One region of the Pectobacterium odoriferum genome, then DNA from elsewhere that is predicted to be linked to it. Evidence: predicted binding sites of a transcription regulator. Region 1 holds the regulator's gene; each other region holds the start of a gene.

Region 1 (6,574 bases):
AATGCAGAATTTAGGGCTGGTTTAGCAGTTTTGGAATTTCACGCAGGAACCAGGATTTCGCCTCGCCCATGCTGTCTCGCCGCCACGCCATAATAATCTGGCTTTCCATCTGATGCTCTGGCCCAACAACCAGTAAACGGCCTTCGGCAATATCTTGCGCAACCATCTGATACGGCATGGTCGCGACGCCTAACCCAGCCAACAGCGCACGCCGTTTATCATCCAGCGAACTCACCGTCAGACGCTGCTGTTTATCCAACAGTTGTACGGTCAGCACTGGTCGTTCACGCGCGGTATCCGCCATCGCAATACCACGATATTTCACCCGGGTTGCATCCGACAACGGTTCAGGCTCCTGATGAATCGGATGCTCCGGGCTGGCGACATAAACGTTATTCATCGTGTACAGCTTGCGGGTATTCATTTCAGAAGACGCGCGAAAATGCATGTCCGGCGCAATCACGATATCGGCGCGCCCTTGCTCAAGGCGCTCCCACGCCCCCGCCAGTACTTCCGTCAGAATCGATACCTGAGTATTGGCTTTAAGCGCCAGTTTATCGATTAATGGGAAAATCCGCTGAGTCGGAATCAGCGCTTCTGTCACAATCGTCAGATGCGTTTCCCAGCCGCGTGCCAGCGCCTCTGCATCCGTCGTGAGTTTATCCGCAGCCTCCAGCAGGATACGTCCGCGTTCCAGCAGCATCCGTCCGACATTCGTGAATTTAGTACGATGTCCAGAACGATCGAACAGCACAACATCTAACTCTTCTTCCAGTTTCTGCATGGTATAGCTCAGTGCCGAAGGCACCCTACCCAGCTCATCTGCCGCAGCGGCAAAGCTGCCACGGCGATCGATCGCATCCATCACCCTCAACGCTTCCAGCGTCAATGCTCGTTCTTTCGCCATCTTCGTACTCATTCAGGAATTTTGAACATACCCACCAGATTAACTAGCTAACAATCCAACGTCCACACAATTACTATCGGTTTAATAAATAATTCTCTGGGGGATAAAAATCATGATCACACGAAGAGCAGCGGGGCAATGTGGCCAGGCCGACTATGGCTGGTTGCAGGCGCGCTATACCTTTTCTTTTGGTCACTATTTTGACCCACAGTTGCTGGGCTACGCGTCTCTGCGCGTGCTCAATCAGGAAGTATTGGCACCGGGAGCATCATTCCAGCCGCGAAACCTACCCACGGGTTGATATTCTGAACATTATTCTTCAGGGCGAAGCGGAATACCGCGACAGCAACGGTTGCCACATTCAGGCGAAAGCCGGAGATGTGCTGCTGCTCGCGACTCAGCCAAATGTCAGCTATAGCGAACATAATACCAGTGCCAACAAACCGCTGACGCGTCTGCAATTATGGTTGAATGCCTGCCAGACCCGAGAGAACAGCCCGTTACAGCGCATGGGCTTGAATTCAGCCAACCATACGCTGCTTGCCTCACCAGAAGGTGAACACCATAGCCTGCAACTGCGCCAGCAGGTTTGGGTTCATCATGTCGATCTCCAGCAGAATGAGCAAAGCACAATCGCGCTACAGGGAAATCAGGCATACCTCCAACTGATCCACGGTTCAATGGCGGTAAAAGGCAATCAGAACAGTGAAACACTACACTGCGGCGACGGCGCCTTCATTAAGGAAGAAACAGCGTTGGCACTACAGGCAGAGTCGCCGTTGCGGGCGCTGCTCATCGATCTGGTCGTGTAGCGCTTCTGTCCGTTGTTTTTGCAGAGAATTGTTTTCGTAGGAAAACGCCGCCAGTTCGGCGTTTTTATTCAGTCGTGGTAAGATATCCGCCTTGTTCCTCAATGCGTCAGGGTGATATGACAATGGATTCAACCAAACAGGACAAACTTCTTGCCCAGGCTGAACAGATTTGTCAGCAGCGCGCTGTGCGTCTCACACCACAGCGGTTAGAGGTTTTACGCCTTATGGCACAGCAGTCCGGTGCTATCAGCGCTTATGATCTGTTGGATCTGCTGCGCGTTTCCGAGCCTCAGGCCAAACCGCCGACCGTCTATCGCGCGCTGGATTTTCTACTGGAACAAGGCTTCATTCATCGCGTCGAATCAAATAACAGCTACGTGCTGTGTCACCATATCGAAGACCATAGCCATACATCTGCCCTTTTCATCTGCGATCGCTGCGGACAGGTCACGGAACGTCAAACCGAAGGTGTGGAAGAGACGCTGCGCAACCTGGCACAGCAATCGGGATTTACACTGCGCCACAGCGTTGTGGAAGCACACGGATTGTGTGGCAGCTGTCAGGAAGTCGCCTCATGCAAGCAGCCGGACCATTGCGACCACGACCATACGGTTCCCATTAAAAAACGATAGCCCTGAGGGCTATCGTCTCTTTCAGCGAAGAAGCATCACGTTTGCTACCAGTGATATTTGTGGTGCTCTTCCCAGTGTTTCACTTCTTTTTCTGCCGCTTCTTTTGCGTACCCGTAACGCTCCTGGATTCTCCCCACCAGTTGGTCACGTTTACCTTCGATGACCGTCAGATCGTCATCCGTTAATTTGCCCCATTGCTCTTTCGCTTTACCTTTAAACTGTTTCCAGTTACCGCTGGCTTGGTCTTTATTCATAAGAATCTCCGTACCTTAGGTGAATTGTGCATAAAAAAATCGTGGCTAACGACTTATGCGTCAGTTTCAGATAAATAGATTTATTCAGTAAGCAGCATCATAGCTATGTGAACCATGACGGTGCTCTTCGCCACTGTCTCCCTTGACTACCGAGCTATCTGCATGTGATGGCTAATGATCAATCGATAAACGATCAATCAAGATAAAAATGCTTACCTTGATAGAAATTATAGTCGAATATTTCAATTAATATGGAAAGTCAGAAATCTGTGACTAGAGCGAACGTTGAGAAAGAGAAAACCACCGCAAAAAGCAGTGAAAAAACAGAGGGTAATGGGGATCGTAGAAAATGCGCGCGAAATGTAACTAAATATATGCGACGAGCAGATTGACACGCTAAACGATGAATACAGAACATGATGCACTGACCCAGACAGACGAGCAGTGCATCTCTGCGAACGGTTAGCTCCAATCGCTGTTACGAATCACGCCAACCGCTAGGCCTTCTATCGAAAAGCTTTGCTGACGCAGGTCGACAACAATAGGGGCAAACTCTTCATTTTCAGCGAGGAGGTGCACCGTATTGCCCTGCTTTTTCAGGCGCTTCACTGTCACTTCATCGTCAATACGCGCGACGACAATCTGACCGTTGCGCACATCTTCTGTTTTATGCACGGCCAGCAAATCGCCATCCATAATACCGATATTTTTCATCGACATGCCGCTCACCCGCAGCAAAAAATCAGCGCTGGGTTTGAACATCGCAGGGTCAACCTGATAGTGACATTCGATATGTTCCTGTGCCAGTAGCGGTTCACCTGCGGCCACGCGACCAACCAGAGGAATACCCGTCTCTTCTTCCATCAGCAGACGAATACCACGAGAAGCGCCCGATACAATTTCAATCACACCTTTACGCGCCAGCGCTTTCAGATGCTCTTCAGCTGCATTGGGAGAGCGAAACCCCAGTTGTTGAGCAATTTCTGCGCGCGTTGGCGGCATTCCGGTTTGCGCAATATGATCGCGGATCAGGTCATAAACCTGCTGCTGCCTTGCTGTTAATACTTTCATTCCGCCCCCTGGTTGTTTATACAGTCTTGCTGTGAGTATATACAGGTAAGGCACAATTGGGAATGACGATATCGGCAAAGCCCCTGACTTTTACTCATTTATGCGCGCCGTCAGGCAAAATGTTGCCAGAGAATACAGCCCCACACGACAGCGGCTAACAAGATGGCAACAAAGACAGCGGCCGACCCGATATCTTTCGCCCGACCGGATAATTCGTGATGCTCAGGCCCAATGCGATCGACCACAGCTTCAATGGCGCTATTCGCCAGCTCAAACAGCATAATCAGTACCACAGACCCGATCAGCAGCAGTTTTTCGACCAGCGTAACTGGCAGTAAACACGCGATAATGACGCCGACAAGGGTCAGTATTGTCTCCTGACGAAATGCCGCCTCATGCTGCCACGCCTGCTTCAGCCCCTTAAAGGAATAACCGGTCGCCTTAATAATCCGGGTTATCCCCGTTGCTTTATTCATTTATTCTCCATTATTTATACGCTAAATAATTCGCATTTTAACGCACCTACGTTGTCTCATCACCACAGATCTCCGGCGCAGTTTCTGGTATCCTTGCGGCGCATTGCTAACAAGAGGCTCCACGTTGTTATGTCAGGTTGGCGTAAAATTTACTATAAATTATTGAATCTCCCACTGAAATTGCTGGTGAAAAGCAAAGTCATTCCCGCAGATCCCGTGGTCGAGTTGGGGTTAGATCCCTCACGTCCTATACTCTATGTTCTGCCTTATAACTCTCAGGCGGATCTCTTGACGCTACGTGCGAAATGCTTGGCATTGGGGCTACCCGATCCTTCGCTACCGTTCGAGTTCAATGGCGTCGAACTTCCTAGCCACGTCTTTATTCATGACGGGCCGCGCGTCTTCCGCTATTACGTTCCCAAGCAGAAATCCGTCAAGCTGTTCCACGACTATCTGGATCTGCATCGTGCCAATCCAGATTTAGACGTACAGATGGTGCCGGTTTCCGTGATGTTTGGGCGCTCTCCGGGCCGGGAAGGCCACTCTCAGGCTGCACCACACCTGCGATTGCTCAACGGTATCGAGAAATTCTTCGCCGTCCTGTGGCTAGGCCGCGACAGCTTTGTCCGCTTCTCCAGCCCAGTGTCGCTACGCTATATGGCGACCGAGCACGGCACTGACAAAACCATAGCCCACAAACTGGCACGTGTCGCACGTATGCATTTCTCCCGCCAGCGTTTGGCGGCAGTTGGACCGCGCTTGCCGGTGCGCCAGGAGCTGTTTAACAAGCTGCTGGATTCCAAAGCGATCAAGAAAGCCGTCGACGATGAGGCGCGCAGTAAGAAGATTTCTTATGAGAGAGCGCAGCAGAATGCGATTGCGCTGATGGAAGAAATCGCCGCCGATTTCTCCTACGAGGCTGTGCGTCTGTCGGATCGCGTATTAAGCTGGACGTGGAACCGCCTTTATCAGGGGATTAACGTCCACAACGCCGAACGTGTTCGCCAACTGGCACAGGATGGTCACGGCATTGTCTATGTGCCCTGCCACCGCAGCCACATGGATTATCTGCTGCTGTCCTACGTCCTGTACCATCAGGGTTTAGTGCCGCCACACATCGCCGCAGGCATCAACCTTAATTTCTGGCCAGCAGGGCCAATCTTCCGCCGTCTTGGCGCGTTCTTTATTCGCCGTACCTTCAAAGGTAACAAGCTGTATTCCACGATTTTCCGTGAATATCTGGGTGAGCTGTTTGCCCGCGGTTATTCGGTTGAATACTTCATGGAAGGCGGACGTTCACGCACGGGCCGCCTGCTAGAGCCGAAAACCGGTACGCTGGCGATGACCATCCAAGCCATGCTCAGAGGCGGTACGCGCCCTATCACGCTGGTACCGATTTATGTCGGCTATGAACATGTGATGGAAGTCGGCACCTATGCGAAAGAGCTGCGCGGTGCGGTGAAGGAAAAAGAAGGTTTTATGCAGATGGTGCGCGGTTTGCGCAAGCTGCGTAATTTGGGTCAGGGTTATGTGAACTTCGGCGAACCACTCCCGCTGACAACCTATCTGAATCAGCATGTTCCGCAATGGCGTGATGCAATCGATCCCATCGAAGCACAGCGTCCAAGCTGGCTAACGCCGACGGTGCAGGATATCTCTATGGATATCATGGTGCGCATCAATAATTCTGCGGCAGCAAACGCGATGAACTTGTGCTCTACGGCCTTGTTAGCATCGCGCCAGCGCTCACTGACGCGCGAACAAATGCACGAACAGCTGGATTGCTATCTGCAGTTGCTGCGTCAGGTTCCTTATCATAAAGATATTACGGCACCGAAGAAGACAGCAGATGAACTGCTGGAACACGCGCTGGGCATGAACAAGTTTGAAGTAGAGAAGGATAGCATTGGCGATATCATCATTCTGCCGCGCGAGCAGGCGGTACTGATGACGTACTATCGCAATAATATCCAGCATCTTTTAGTCTTGCCGTCACTGATCGCCAGCATCGTCATCCATCATCGCCGGATTACGCTTGACGAAGTCGTGCGACAGATCACGCTGGTCTATCCGCTGCTGCAAGCCGAGCTGTTCCTGCACTATTCCAAAGAGCAATTGCCAGGCGTGCTGGAAACGTTGGCTAACGAACTGATTCGACAAGAGCTGCTATGTAGCCGTGACGGTCAATTAGCTATCAATCCGCCACGCATCCGTACGCTGCAACTGCTGTCAGCAGGCGTGCGTGAAACGCTGCAACGCTATGCGATCACGCTGTCCTTGCTGTGCGCAAACCCAGCAATCAACCGTGGAACGTTGGAGAAAGAAAGCCGGAACATGGCGCAGCGCCTGTCCGTTCTACACGGCATTAATGCGCCGGAATTCTTTGATAAAGCGGTGTTCTCAACGCTGGTCGCAACCTTAC
Region 2 (6,574 bases), 1.4 Mb from region 1:
CCCGCTACCCGCACCCGCCAGTACCAGCACCCCCTCTTCACCATTAATCACCGCTTTACTCTGCGACACATTTAATGGCGAACTCTCCACCGTATCAAAGAAAGGCTGTTCTGCCGCCAGCGTGCGATCCATCCATGCCTGATTCACCGCAGTGCGCGTCTCATCGCCCTGCTCAAGCCAGCGCAAGCAATGCTGGTAGTGATCACGACAGTTATCAAAGGTTTCAAGACGAGACACAGGAAGAGGCAAAGCCCCCAGCGAATCGCGAATGGCATTTTGCAACGTTGCCAGAGTCTGACGGCTAAACCATTTGTCTTGTAGTGTCAGTGTTTGAATACTGTCCGTTTGGCGCTGCAAAACCTCAGCGCTGATCAGACTCATCTCCTCGCTCCAGTCGAGCCAGGATTTAAGAAGATGGCGGTAAAAAGCCTGCGTTTCCTGCCACTCTGTTCCGTGTAAGCGCACCACTTTTCCGGCTGGCAATTCAAATTCCAGCTCTCCCCACACCAGCCCTCTTTTACAGTGAATACTCAGCAACTGATTAAAAGGGATCAGGTATTGATGTTTATCGCCACTCACTTCGACACCGGCATTCAGTAACCGCACCCGGTTGTAAGGATGCTGGGCCAGATGTTTACCTAACGAGGTAGATTTCAGTTCCATGATGTTCGCGCCATGACTATGTGAGAGGTTATTCGTCCATTTTTATCGTTTATCTGTTCCCTAGTTTACCCGTTATCGGACTTCACGCTCTAGCCTTAAAAACAGGTTAGGATATCCTGATGCTTAATGTGATAATTCTTTTACCATCAGCGAGTTTGGGACGTTATCTGGTTACCTTACAAGTACAGGAGAGACTATGCGTACTGTGTTGAATATCCTTAATTTCGTATTAGGTGGTTTTTTCACCACGTTAGCCTGGCTTCTGGCGACAGTTGTCAGCATGCTGCTGATTTTTACCTTACCGCTAACGCGTTCATGTTGGGAAATCACCAAACTGTCGCTCTTGCCTTATGGCAATGAAGCTATCCATGTCGATGAACTACGCCCAGATGAAAAGAGTGCGATTCTCAGCGCAGGTGGATCGCTGCTGAATATCTTCTGGTTCATATTCTTTGGCTGGTGGCTTTGCCTGTCGCACATCATTACCGGTATCGCACAGTGTATTACGATCATTGGCATTCCTGTCGGCATCGCCAATTTTAAAATTGCCGCCATCGCGCTGTGGCCTGTAGGGCGTCGCGTGGTTTCCGTCGAACTGGCGCAGGCTGCACGGGAAAACAATGCCCGCCGCCACTTTCGCTAACGGCATCTAAGGATATTACGTTGCTCACCTTCGCCCCGGGAATTCGCCGCTATGTGTATAACAGCAGTTGGCTGTATACCATCCGTATCCTCATTGCACTGAGTGGTGCAGCGGCCGTTCCTTGGTGGCTGGGGCAGCCAACATCAACAATTCCCGTCACGCTTGGCGTCGTTGCGGCCGCCCTCACCGACCTTGACGATCGCCTCACAGGACGTCTGCGTAATTTGTTCATTACGCTGGCCTGCTTTTTTGTCGCTTCCGTTTCGATCGAATTGCTTTTCCCCCATCCCTGGCTGTTTGGCCTTGGTCTGGCAGTATCGACCTGTGGCTTTATTCTGCTTGGTGCATTAGGGCAGCGCTATGCAACCATCGCATTCGGCGCACTGCTGATCGCGATTTACACCATGCTGGGCATATCCCTTTACGACAACTGGTATCAGCAGCCCATCATGCTGCTGATCGGGGCCTCCTGGTACAACCTGCTGACGCTATTCGGCCATCTGATATTCCCCATCCGCCCGTTGCAGGATAACCTCGCGCAGTGTTATCAGCAGTTGGCTCGCTATCTGGATGCCAAAGCCAATCTCTTCGATCCCGATATTGAAGAAGAAACCGACAAACCCCTCATTGACGTCGCAATGGCAAACAGCCAACTGGTTGCGACACTCAACCAAACCAAGTCATCGTTGTTAACACGTCTGCGTGGCGATCGCGGCCAGCGCGGAACGCGTCAAACGCTGCACTACTATTTTGTCGCGCAGGATATTCACGAGCGGGCCAGTTCATCGCATGTTTACTATCCGCAATTGCGTGAGAAACTGCGTTATAGCGACGTTCTATTTCGCTTTCAGCGCCTGCTGAGTAGGCAAGCCAAAGCCTGTCAGCAGTTGTCGCAATCCATTCTGCTGCACCAAAAATATCAGCATGACAGCCGCATTGAGCGGGCTTTCGTGCATCTCGAATCCGCTATTGCACGTATCGCTGCCAACAACATGGCAGACGCCGCACAAATCAAAGCACTCACCTATCTCTTGAATAATCTGCGCGCCATTGATGCCCAGTTGGCGACGATCGAATCTGAACAGGCCATTGAGCAAGAAAACAACCCGGAAAACACGCTGGCAGATGACAAAATCACGGGGTGGAGCGACATCCGCTTGCGCATTAGCAGGCACCTGACGCCGCAGTCAGCACTGTTTCGTCATGCCATCCGTATGTCCGTGTTGCTCTGTAGCGGCTACGCGTTGATTCAGGTCACGGGCTTGCAACACGGTTATTGGATTCTGCTCACCAGCCTGTTTGTTTGTCAGCCCAACTATAACGCTACTCGGCGGCGGCTGACGTTGAGAATTATCGGGACATTGACCGGTATTTTGCTCGGCCTTCCCATCCTGTACTTCGTTCCTTCGCTGGAAGGACAACTAACGTTGATCGTTATTAGTGGCGTACTCTTTTTCGCCTTTCGCAACGTGCAGTACGCCCACGCGACCATGTTTATTACGCTGCTTGTCCTGCTCTGTTTCAACCTGTTGGGTGAAGGCTTTGACGTTGCGGTGCCACGCATCATTGATACGCTACTCGGGTGTGCCATCGCTTGGGCGGCAGTGAGTTTTATTTGGCCGGACTGGCGTTTTCGCGGTCTGCCAACCGTCATCAATAAGACATTGGACGCCAACTGCCGTTATCTTGATGCGATCATGGTTCAATATTATCAGGGGAAAGATAATAGCTTGCCTTATCGCATTGCCCGCCGCGATGCACATAACTGCGATGCAGAGCTGGCATCCGTCGTGTCGAATATGTCTTCAGAGCCTCATGCGACCAGAAGCAAGCTGGACAGCGCATTCCGCTTCATGTGCCTGAATCATACGTTGCTAAGCTATATTTCGACGCTCGGCGCACACCGAGGGAAAATTACCTCACCGGAAACGCTGCAATTGCTGGATGATGCCGTTTGTCGCGTTGATGATGCGCTACACTGCAGCGAAGAGGAAAGTTTGCGTATCAATCAGGGATTGAAAACCATCGCCGCCAGCCTTCAATCCCTTTCACCCGAGTCAGACAGTAAAGAATCATTAATTATTCAGCAAATCGGCCTGCTGATTGGTCTCTTACCTGAACTCGTACAGCTAAAAAATGACATGATGACACAGTGAAAACAGGTGCATTTCTTAGTGCTTTGGCCCTTTGGATACCGCATTATTTTTATACCATTCCAACAGTTCGTTGCGGATACCGCGAGGGAGTGCAGCCTGATGTGTGCCACAGATTGCACCAGCAAGCGCCAATAGCACGTTGACACTCAGATTAGCGCGAACCTTCCGCAACTCGAGATAGCTGTTTTTCGCACCATAATGCTGTAATTCATCGACATTCTTTATCCCCGCTTTCCACAGCAGCCGTTCGATATCGTGGTTAAGATTCGGAAGATCTTTTAAACGCCCATTGGTACTTCTGACAGCTTTATCATACTGTGCGCCTCCCAGTGCCAGATGGGCGAAATACAATAACTGCTCAGATTCTTGCCATAATGCTTCATCGACAAGAAAGTAATTCAACGGAACGGGCATACCGCGCTTGGTATAAATCAGATTAGGCATATCACGCTGTTGAAAATATTTTTCATCCTTCTTACTGGCGCGCAGATAAAGTTCCCCTTCCGACACCAGTCCAAAAATCGTTTTATTTGCTGCGATGCTGTAGCCACCAAATTGGGAACGCGACGTGATGTCCCCCAAAGATGAAAAAGACTGCTGAGATTGCAAAATCCTTTTTTTGCATAATTGCTTCATTGCCATAATCCTTAGTATTGAAATGATCTCTTCCTGAACAATTAAAAATATCTGTAGCAGGAACAAATAATTAACCACAGCCCCGATGCGGCTTCAAACAGTAAATGTGTTTACTGTCTCTTGCATAAGGAATATGCGAAGCGCTTTCAAAAAATCAGGTTGATTTTCACGCACACTGCATATACTGTACATACATACAGTGACACTATGGGTAGAATTCATTATGCGTACGCAATCAATCCGCTCTCACAACATCGAGCCATCATCATTTTCTGCTAATCAACACGCTGCGGAGCCCTCGGTTGCCACAGGTGGAATTATCAGCGAAATCGTGTACAACGCCGATCAACCCATAGTCACACACCTGTTATTACCGCTCTTACAACAGCTAGGCACGCAATCTCGTTGGCTGTTATGGCTTTCGCCTCAGCAAAAATTGAGCCGCCCTTGGGTCCAGCAATCTGGGCTACCGCTGGATAAAATGGTGCAACTTCACCACATCAATCCACTGTTTACGGTTGATGCCATGGAAAGGGCATTACTGACAGGGAATTACAGCGCTGTTTTGTGCTGGTTACCGCACGAATTGACGGAAGAAGAGAAGGTTCGGTTACGGCTCGCCGCACAGGCAGGAAACACTTACGGCTTTATTATGCGGCCAGAAAATGCTGGTGGGGACGCCTATAGACTGTTTCCCAGCCTTAAAATTCATTCGACATTGTATCATTAAGTAAATTAAGAATTTTCTCAGCCCATTCAGATGGTACGCCTTGTCGATCGCCGCAGAGCGGTATTCTGCGGGCTTTTTGGGTGTATTTAATACAGCCTAAAGACGTAAAATCTGTCAAAACCATCTACTATTTGTTAGCAAGTATGTATGAATCGTGCGGTTTTCTTATGATGTAAATCACATCATACTTGTAACTTTCTCATCACGTTGTAGACTTTAACTCGCTGGAGTTGCTCTTTTATAACGTCAGTTGACTGACAGTAAGTCATAAATAAGGGCAAAGTCTCCAACCAAAGGATTTTAACCAAAGGTTTATTAGCCCTCCAGGTTAATTGCCGATTTGGATGATAATGAGGCGTAAAATGAAAAAAACAGCTATCGCAGTTGCAGTGGCACTGGCTAGCTTCGCGACCGTCGCGCAAGCAGCTCCTAAAGACAATACCTGGTACACCGGTGGTAAACTGGGTGTGTCTCAATTCCACGATACTGGTTTCTACGGAAATGGTTACACCGGTGTCAACAACAACCCAATCAAAAGCAAGTTAGGCGCTGGTGCATTTGTTGGTTATCAAGCCAACCCGTACTTGGGTTTTGAACTGGGCTACGACTGGCTGGGCCGCATGAAGTATGCAGGTTCTACTTCTAACGTAGCAGACAGCGCGAGCTTCAAGGCACAGGGCGTCCAACTGGCCGCTAAACTCAGCTACCCAGTTCTGCCTGATCTGGACGTTTATACTCGTCTGGGTGGTATGGTATGGCGCGCTGACAGCCATGCAGCTACGTCAGTAAACACTGGTACAAGAGCGGACATCAACAACGACGACACTGGCGTTTCTCCGCTGGCTGCGATCGGTATTGAATACGCAATCGACAAAAACTGGGCTACGCGTGTTGACTACCAATGGGTAAGCAACATTGGTGATGCTGGTACTGTTGGTGCGCGTCCAGACAACATGCTGATGAGCGTTGGCCTGTCTTACCGCTTCGGCCAAGATGACCGCGTAGCGCCAGTTGTTGCTCCGGCTCCGACCCCAGCTCCAGCTCCAGTTGTTGAAACCAAGCGTTTCACACTGAAATCTGACGTCCTGTTCAACTTCAACAAAGCAACGCTGAAAGCAGAAGGCCAGCAATCACTGGATCAACTGTACACTCAGCTGAGCTCTCTGGATCCGAAAGACGGTTCTGTTGTTGTTCTGGGCTTCACTGACCGTTTAGGTTCAGAGCAGTACAACCAAGGCCTGTCTGAAAAACGCGCACAGAGCGTCGTTGATTACTTGGTTTCTAAAGGTATCCCTGCGAACAAAGTCTCTGCTCGTGGCTTGGGTAAATCTCAACCCGTTACTGGTTCTACCTGTGACAACGTGAAACCTCGTGCTGCGCTGATCGACTGTCTGGCACCGGATCGTCGCGTAGAGATCGAAGTTAAAGGCATCAAAGACGTGGTAACTCAGCCTCAGGCTTAAGTTATTAACGAAAAAAACCTCGCTTCGGCGAGGTTTTTTTATGCCGGACATCCTTGTCCGTCACCCTGTGGGTCGTTGCTGCGCAACGTTGAAAAACGCTCCCTGCGTTTTTTTATGCGCGTTTGTCAGCAAAATAAAATGACAAAATCCGATCACGTCTCGTCTTTATTCAGAATGGCTTTAAGATCCTGCTTAAGCAGCGACATCTGGCTGGCATATTTTTCTTTGTGCTCAGCATCTTCAATTAACTGCACAATCGTTTCTGATAAAGTCACGCCGCGTC
Region 3 (6,574 bases), 560 kb from region 1:
ACCGAACGCCAGTGACGAATAGGCGAGAAGTTCCACGCCTTCATGCTGGCTGATTTCCGCTAAGCCGACTTCAAAGCTGCGGTTCAGCAGGCTGTAGGGGTTCTGAATCGACACGATACGCGGCAGGTCATGTTTTTCCGCCAGATGCAGATAGCGCATCACGCCCCATGGGGTTTCGTTCGAGACACCGACGTAGCGGATCTTACCGGCACGCACTTGCTCATTCAGCGCTTCCAGCGTTTCCAGCAGCGTCACTACCGGTTTGTCATCGGTATATTGCGGTTTGTCATCAGTATATTGATAGTTCAGCTTGCCAAAGCAGTTGGTCTGGCGCTGTGGCCAATGCAACTGATAGAGATCGATATAGTCGGTGTTCAGGCGTTGCAGGCTGGCATCCAACGCAGCACGGATGTTTTTTCTGTCCAGCGCCTGCTGTGGCCGAATGCTGTGATCGTTTCCGCGCACGGGGCCGGAGACTTTACTGGCCACAATCAACTTTTCACGTCCGCCACGGGATTTCAGCCAGGAACCGATATAGCTCTCGGTTAGCCCCTGTGTTTCTGGGCGCGGAGGAACGGCGTACATTTCTGCTGTGTCAATCAGGTTAACACCTGCGGCAATGGCGTGATCTAACTGAGCATGAGCGTCTGCTTCGTTGTTCTGTTCGCCAAAGGTCATCGTACCAAGACCCAGCACGCTCACTTCTAAAGAACTATGGGGAATACGGTGATATTGCATTGCCAGCTTCCTTATGTCTGAAAATAGCAGGCGTATTTCCCGTCATTTCCGCATGATTTGCTGCGATTCCAAATGAGTTTGGGAAGACACACCTGAATTCGACTATAAACGAAGCCGTGGCGAGTGGGGAAGTCTCTTCTGTTGCTCTTCAGCAGGATTTTGCCGAAGAGCGTCGTTCGAGGGGGGAAATATCAGGCTGACGTTACCGTTAACGCTGTATGATCTGGGAGACTTGATCGCTGTTGATTTGTTTCTGATTACCTTGCTCATCGGTATAGCTGAGCAGCCCGGTATCTTTATCCAGCACGGGTTTTCCCTGCGTCAGGAGCATTTTCCCCTCTTTTGTCGCCATCACGTAGTCACTTGAACAGCCCGCCAGAATGAATAATAACGCCAGTGTGATTGCCATTTTCATCCGTACTTTCATCATATTACCCGTTAATAAATGCAAAATCTTAAAGTGAGTCTAGCAAATGGTTGCGGGGGATAACGTAGGAATAATGGAAAAAATGTGTTTGGAGGGAATTAATGTTGTGTAATCAGGCGGCGGGTCGCCGCCTGATTAGTGCGCCTTTATCGTCAGCGCTTGTTATGTGACGATCAGTGCGCTGCTTTTTCTTTTTTACTGCGCAGCAGGTTCAACGCCTCGACGGACATCGAGAAGAACATGGCGAAGTAGATGTAGCCTTTCGGTACGTGAACGTCGAAGCTTTCCAGAATTAGGGTGAACCCGACCAGAATCAGGAACGACAAGGCCAGCATTTTGACGGACGGGTGACGTTCGACAAACTCGCCGATAGGGCGCGCAGAGAACATCATCACGAGAACGGCGATAATAACCGCTGCCATCATAATAAACAGATGGTCAGACAGGCCGACGGCGGTGATAACTGAATCCAGGCTGAAGATGATATCCAGCATCATGATCTGCACAATCGCGCCAAAGAAAGAGTACACCTTAGAAGTATGGTCTTCTGAACCGCCTTCGACGGTTTCGTGAATTTCCATACTCGATTTCCAGATCAGGAAGAGTCCCCCGAAGAACAGGATCAGATCGCGTGTGGAAATTTCATTGCCTGCGACGGTAAACAGTGGGTCGGTCAGACGCATGACCCAGGCAATAGAAGCGAGCAGTCCCAAACGCATTAACATTGCACCCATCAACCCGATACGGCGAGCTTTATTTTGCTGGGCTTTAGGCAGTTTGGCGACAACCAGAGACAGGAAGATAATGTTATCGATCCCAAGAACGATTTCCAGAATAGTCAGTGTTCCCAATGCTAACCATGCGTTCGGATCAACAATCCAATCAAACATTATATCAATACACCTTAAACGAAACGTAAACGATATTATACTCTGCCAGCTCGGGGCGTAGGCAAGCGAAAGTATGATGCCGTGAAAATATACTCGTCATGCTTCGCATTGCAGCCGTGTGCTGGCATCCCTTTTGCTCTGGTTTTTTACTCTGGCTCGGCGTCAGGCTTTCCCAGATCGACTCCCTTGTCGCACGATTGTTGCGTAATAGCGTGCGGCGTATAAGGCTAGTGTACGATGAAGCATACTGCTAATAGAACATCGCGCTAATGAAACTCAGCTACTGAGCTGCATAAAGTGGCGAGCCAATAGCGGTGCGGTGAAGGTTTTTTTCAGGTAGAACCCGCGCGGTAAGGTCAGAATTGGTTGACCAAATTCGCCAATCGCTTCGGTTAATGCCCGGCTATTTGCCGCTTTGGGGCGCAGTTGCAGCACTTCTCCATGTCGGGCGGTGATACTTTCTACCCGGCCAAGCACGATCAGGTCCATCAACTCTTCCCAATCGCAGCGCAGCTGTTCCTCTTCCTCTTCATTGGGGCTCCAGATCAGCGGCGTGCCAATACGGCGTTCCCCCAGCGGAATGTGCCGCGAGCCTTCCACCGGAATCCACAGTACCCGAGCGAGCTTGTGTCGTACGTGGCTGCTTTCCCACGTGACGCCGCTGTTGCCTGTCAACGGTGCGACGCAGACGAACGTGGTTTCCAGTGGTTTGCCCTGTTCATCAATAGGAATGGTTTTTAGCTCAACACCGATGTCGGGGAAATCCTGCTCGGGCTTGCTGCCTGCACTTGCACCCAGAAAACGCTCCAGCAAGATACCAATCCAGCCTTTATCACGTTTCAGGTTGGCGGGAAGGGGCAGGCGAGCGATGTCCGCTAATTCCGCGAGATTATAACCTGCGAGGGATTGCGCGCGCTCCAGCAACGTGTGCTCACTTGGCGGCGCAGTCGTGTGAACCGTGGGTGAATTCATAGCGTATAGCCCGATATTTTTCCGCTCAAAAAAAATACAATAAGTGGAGGGTACCAATGCACAGCCTGCAAGACTGTGGAGAAAAACAATAATAGCATGATTCGTAGCGCTTTTTTTTAGTGTGATGGCGATCACTTAGAATCGTTTTGCAAACTGTGCACGTATAGCCACCGACAATAAACAGGATCTTACACTAGGTTATCCACAGATTTCTTGGATAACCCACATAAACATGAATTACTGGTTCGATTTACAGCCTTGACGCCTGGCCTTTTTGCTGTTTTTGCCTATTTATTGCCTGACTTTGAGGCATTCCCTGTGGATAAAGTCGGCGTAGTGCGATCTTTCGCCAATCTTGCGTTGTATGCCATTTGAACAAAAGATAAGGCTTCGCCATTTCAAGTAAAAGGGTTTGTAATTTTATGAATAAAAAGCACTATTTTTTAATTCGCAGTAATATTTTTTCTTCATGAAAAATGAGTTTTACTCACTTCTTCATGGGTTCTGCACAAAGATGTCCACAGAAAAAGTGAATAAATTGCAGATTCTGGTCTTCACATGTTTATAACTTTGATCTTATCTGTGGGTTATCTTACTTTTATTCGAATCACATGCTTTCTAAGCAGTGGTTTACCGCCTGACGGGAGTGTGAAACAATCAGGTCATCTTTGCATTGATGTTTATCGAGGTAGTCCGGTGATCGATGATGATGGCTACCGCCCAAACGTTGGTATTGTAATTTGTAATCGGCAGGGGCAGGTGATGTGGGCCCGGCGCTATGGTCAGCACTCCTGGCAGTTTCCGCAGGGGGGATTAACCCCGGTGAAAGTGCTGAGCAGGCGATGTACCGCGAACTGTTTGAAGAAGTCGGGTTAAGAAAAAAGGATGTGCGCGTATTGGCATCTACCCGTAACTGGTTACGCTATAAATTACCAAAGCGTTTGGTGCGTTGGGATACAAAACCGGTCTGTATCGGCCAAAAGCAGAAATGGTTTTTGCTACAGTTGATGTGTAATGAGTCGGATATCAATATGCAGAGCAGCGGCACGCCGGAATTTGATGGCTGGCGCTGGGTGAGTTACTGGTATCCGGTACGTCAGGTCGTCTCTTTTAAGCGAGATGTGTATCGTCGCGTGATGAAGGAATTTATCAACCCGGTGATACTGCTTCAGGAGAGTGTTGCGGCTCGGGTGGTTACCCCATCCGGTCCTCGGCGAAAAAGAGGGTAATTCAGGCACATTATGCTCACGCGCTTGCGAGAAATTGTCGAAAACGTTGCGGCAACGGCCCGACTTAGTGATGCGCTGGACATTCTGGTCAATGAGACCTGTCAGGCTATGGACACGGAAGTCTGTTCCATTTATCTGGCCGATCACGATCGTCAATGTTATTACCTGATGGCAACGCGCGGGTTGAAAAAACCGCGCGGGCGCACGGTTACGCTGGCGTTTGGGCAAGGTATTGTCGGGTTGGTCGGTCAACGTGCTGAGCCCATCAATCTGGCCGATGCTCGCGCACACCCCAGTTTCAAATATATCCCCGCCGTGAAAGAGCAACATTTCCGCTCTTTTCTTGGCGTTCCCATTATCTACCGTCGCCACCTGCTGGGCGTACTGGTGGTGCAGCAGCGTGAACATCGTCAGTTTGATAAAAACGAAGAATCGTTCATGGTGACGCTGGCCACGCAGATGGCCGCTATTCTTTCCCTTTCGCAGATAAAAACGCTCTTCGGTCAATACCGCCAGACGCGCGTTAAGGCGCTAGTGGCTGCACCGGGGGTGGCGATTGCCCCCGGCTGGCAGGATTGTACCCAGCCTTCTCTGGAACAGGTTTTCCCCGCGTCGAGTCTGGACAGCGAGCGTGAGCGCTCCCGTTTAACGCAGGCGTTGGAAGAGGCCACGGCGGAATTCCGTCGCTTCAGCAAGCGGTTTAGCGCCAGCGCGCAGAAAGAGAGCGCGGCGATTTTCGATTTGTATTCGCACTTGCTGAATGATGCGCGGCTCAAGCGAGAACTCTTTCAGGAAGTGGATGCGGGCAATGCCGCTGAGTGGGCCGTAAAGCTGGTGATCGAGCGCTTTGCCGCGCAGTTCACCAATTTGCAGGACACCTACTTACGCGAGCGTGCCAGCGATCTGCGCGCGTTGGGGCAACGGCTGCTGTTTCATCTCGACGATAACGCGCAAATCATGGGGCAATGGCCTGAGCGCTTTATCCTCGTAGCGGACGAATTAACAGCAACGTTGCTGGCGGAACTGCCGCCGGATCGGTTGGCCGGTGTTGTCGTGTATGACGGCGCTGCCAATTCGCATGCGGCGATTCTCGTCCGAGCGATGGGCATTCCGACGCTGGTGGGGGCGGACATTCAGCCTGACATGCTGCATCAGCGCCTGCTGATCATTGACGGCTATCGCGGCGAGCTGCTGGTCGATCCTGAACCGGTGTTGGTACAGGAATATCAGCGCCTGCTGACGGAAGAAAACGAGCTGACCCGCCTGGCCGAAGGCGAAATGGAGCAGCCTGCCGTGCTGAAAAGCGGTGAGCGCATTCAGGTCATGCTAAATGCAGGGCTCAGCGCTGAACACGAAAAAAGCTTTATCAATCAGGTCGATGGCGTGGGGCTGTACCGCACGGAAATTCCCTTTATGCTACAAAGCGGCTTTCCGTCCGAAGATGAGCAGATGGCGCAATATCAAAGTATGTTGGCGCTTTATCCTACGCGCCCTGTGATGTTGCGCACGTTGGATATCGGCGCAGATAAGCCGCTGCCTTATCTGCCTATCAGCGAAGAGAACCCGTGTCTCGGCTGGCGCGGCATTCGTATTACGCTCGATCAGCCTGAAATCTTTCTGATTCAGGTGCGCGCCATGCTGCGTGCCAACGCGCATAGTGGCAACCTCAACATCCTGCTGCCGATGATCAGCAGTCTGGATGAAATCAGCGAAGCGCGTCGCCTGATCGATCAGGCCGCAGGCGAAGTGGAAGAGTTATTGGGCTTCCCGCAGCCCAAGCCGCGAATTGGGATCATGATTGAAGTCCCGTCGATGCTGTTCCTGCTCCCCCATCTGGCTTCTCGCATCGATTTTGTTTCGGTTGGCACCAACGATCTGACGCAGTATTTGCTGGCAGTAGATCGTAACAACGCTCACGTGGCATCGCTTTATGACAGCCTGCACCCTTCTATGTTGCACGCGTTGAATATGATCGCCGTCGAGTGCGAGCGGCATAACATTCCGCTTTCCGTGTGCGGCGAAATGGCGGGAGAAGCGCTTGGCGCACTGCTGCTGACCGGGCTGGGCTATCGCTCGTTCAGCATGAACGGACGTAGCGTGGCGCGAATTAAATATCTGCTGCGCCAAATTACGCTGACTGAATCGCAGGCGTTGGTGAAGCAATTGCTGAATGCACAGAGCGCGACGGAAGTCCGACAGTGGGCGGCGATTTTCATGGAAGAGCGCGGATTGGGCGGCTTGATTCGCGGTGGGCGCTAATTCGTCGCGGTGCGATAGTGGCGGATACATCAAGATGTCATTGCGAGTAAATGTTTAAC

The links. The regulator LexA, encoded in region 1, represses DNA repair genes until DNA is damaged. The targets are predictions, from matches to a motif close to TNCTGTATGTACATACAGNA.
Region 2: a site for LexA is predicted at 4,281-4,300, ahead of sulA (SOS-induced cell division inhibitor SulA). Genes of this name have one in related genera too.
Region 3: a site for LexA is predicted at 3,266-3,285, ahead of mutH (DNA mismatch repair endonuclease MutH). Genes of this name have one in related genera too.

The regions. Positions count from the first base shown of each region.
Region 1 covers NZ_CP034938.1:626,498-633,071, reverse strand. The annotation lists gene EO763_RS02800 (LysR family transcriptional regulator) at 11-907, opposite strand; partial or broken gene EO763_RS02795 (pirin family protein) at 1,020-1,719, shown strand; gene zur (zinc uptake transcriptional repressor Zur) at 1,842-2,351, shown strand; gene EO763_RS02785 (CsbD family protein) at 2,396-2,605, opposite strand; gene lexA (transcriptional repressor LexA) at 3,068-3,676, opposite strand; gene EO763_RS02775 (diacylglycerol kinase) at 3,787-4,152, opposite strand; gene plsB (glycerol-3-phosphate 1-O-acyltransferase PlsB) at 4,282-6,574, shown strand, end outside.
Region 2 covers NZ_CP034938.1:1,978,014-1,984,587, reverse strand. The annotation lists gene helD (DNA helicase IV) at 1-663, opposite strand, end outside; gene EO763_RS08800 (YccF domain-containing protein) at 860-1,306, shown strand; gene yccS (YccS family putative transporter) at 1,327-3,462, shown strand; gene EO763_RS08790 (TfoX/Sxy family DNA transformation protein) at 3,478-4,098, opposite strand; gene sulA (SOS-induced cell division inhibitor SulA) at 4,322-4,828, shown strand; gene ompA (porin OmpA) at 5,191-6,291, shown strand; gene matP (macrodomain Ter protein MatP) at 6,444-6,574, opposite strand, start outside.
Region 3 covers NZ_CP034938.1:1,186,699-1,193,272, forward strand. The annotation lists gene EO763_RS05300 (NADP(H)-dependent aldo-keto reductase) at 1-738, opposite strand, end outside; gene EO763_RS05305 (YgdI/YgdR family lipoprotein) at 947-1,165, opposite strand; gene EO763_RS05310 (TerC family protein) at 1,339-2,055, opposite strand; gene mutH (DNA mismatch repair endonuclease MutH) at 2,332-3,027, opposite strand; partial or broken gene rppH (RNA pyrophosphohydrolase) at 3,724-4,256, shown strand; gene ptsP (phosphoenolpyruvate--protein phosphotransferase) at 4,269-6,515, shown strand.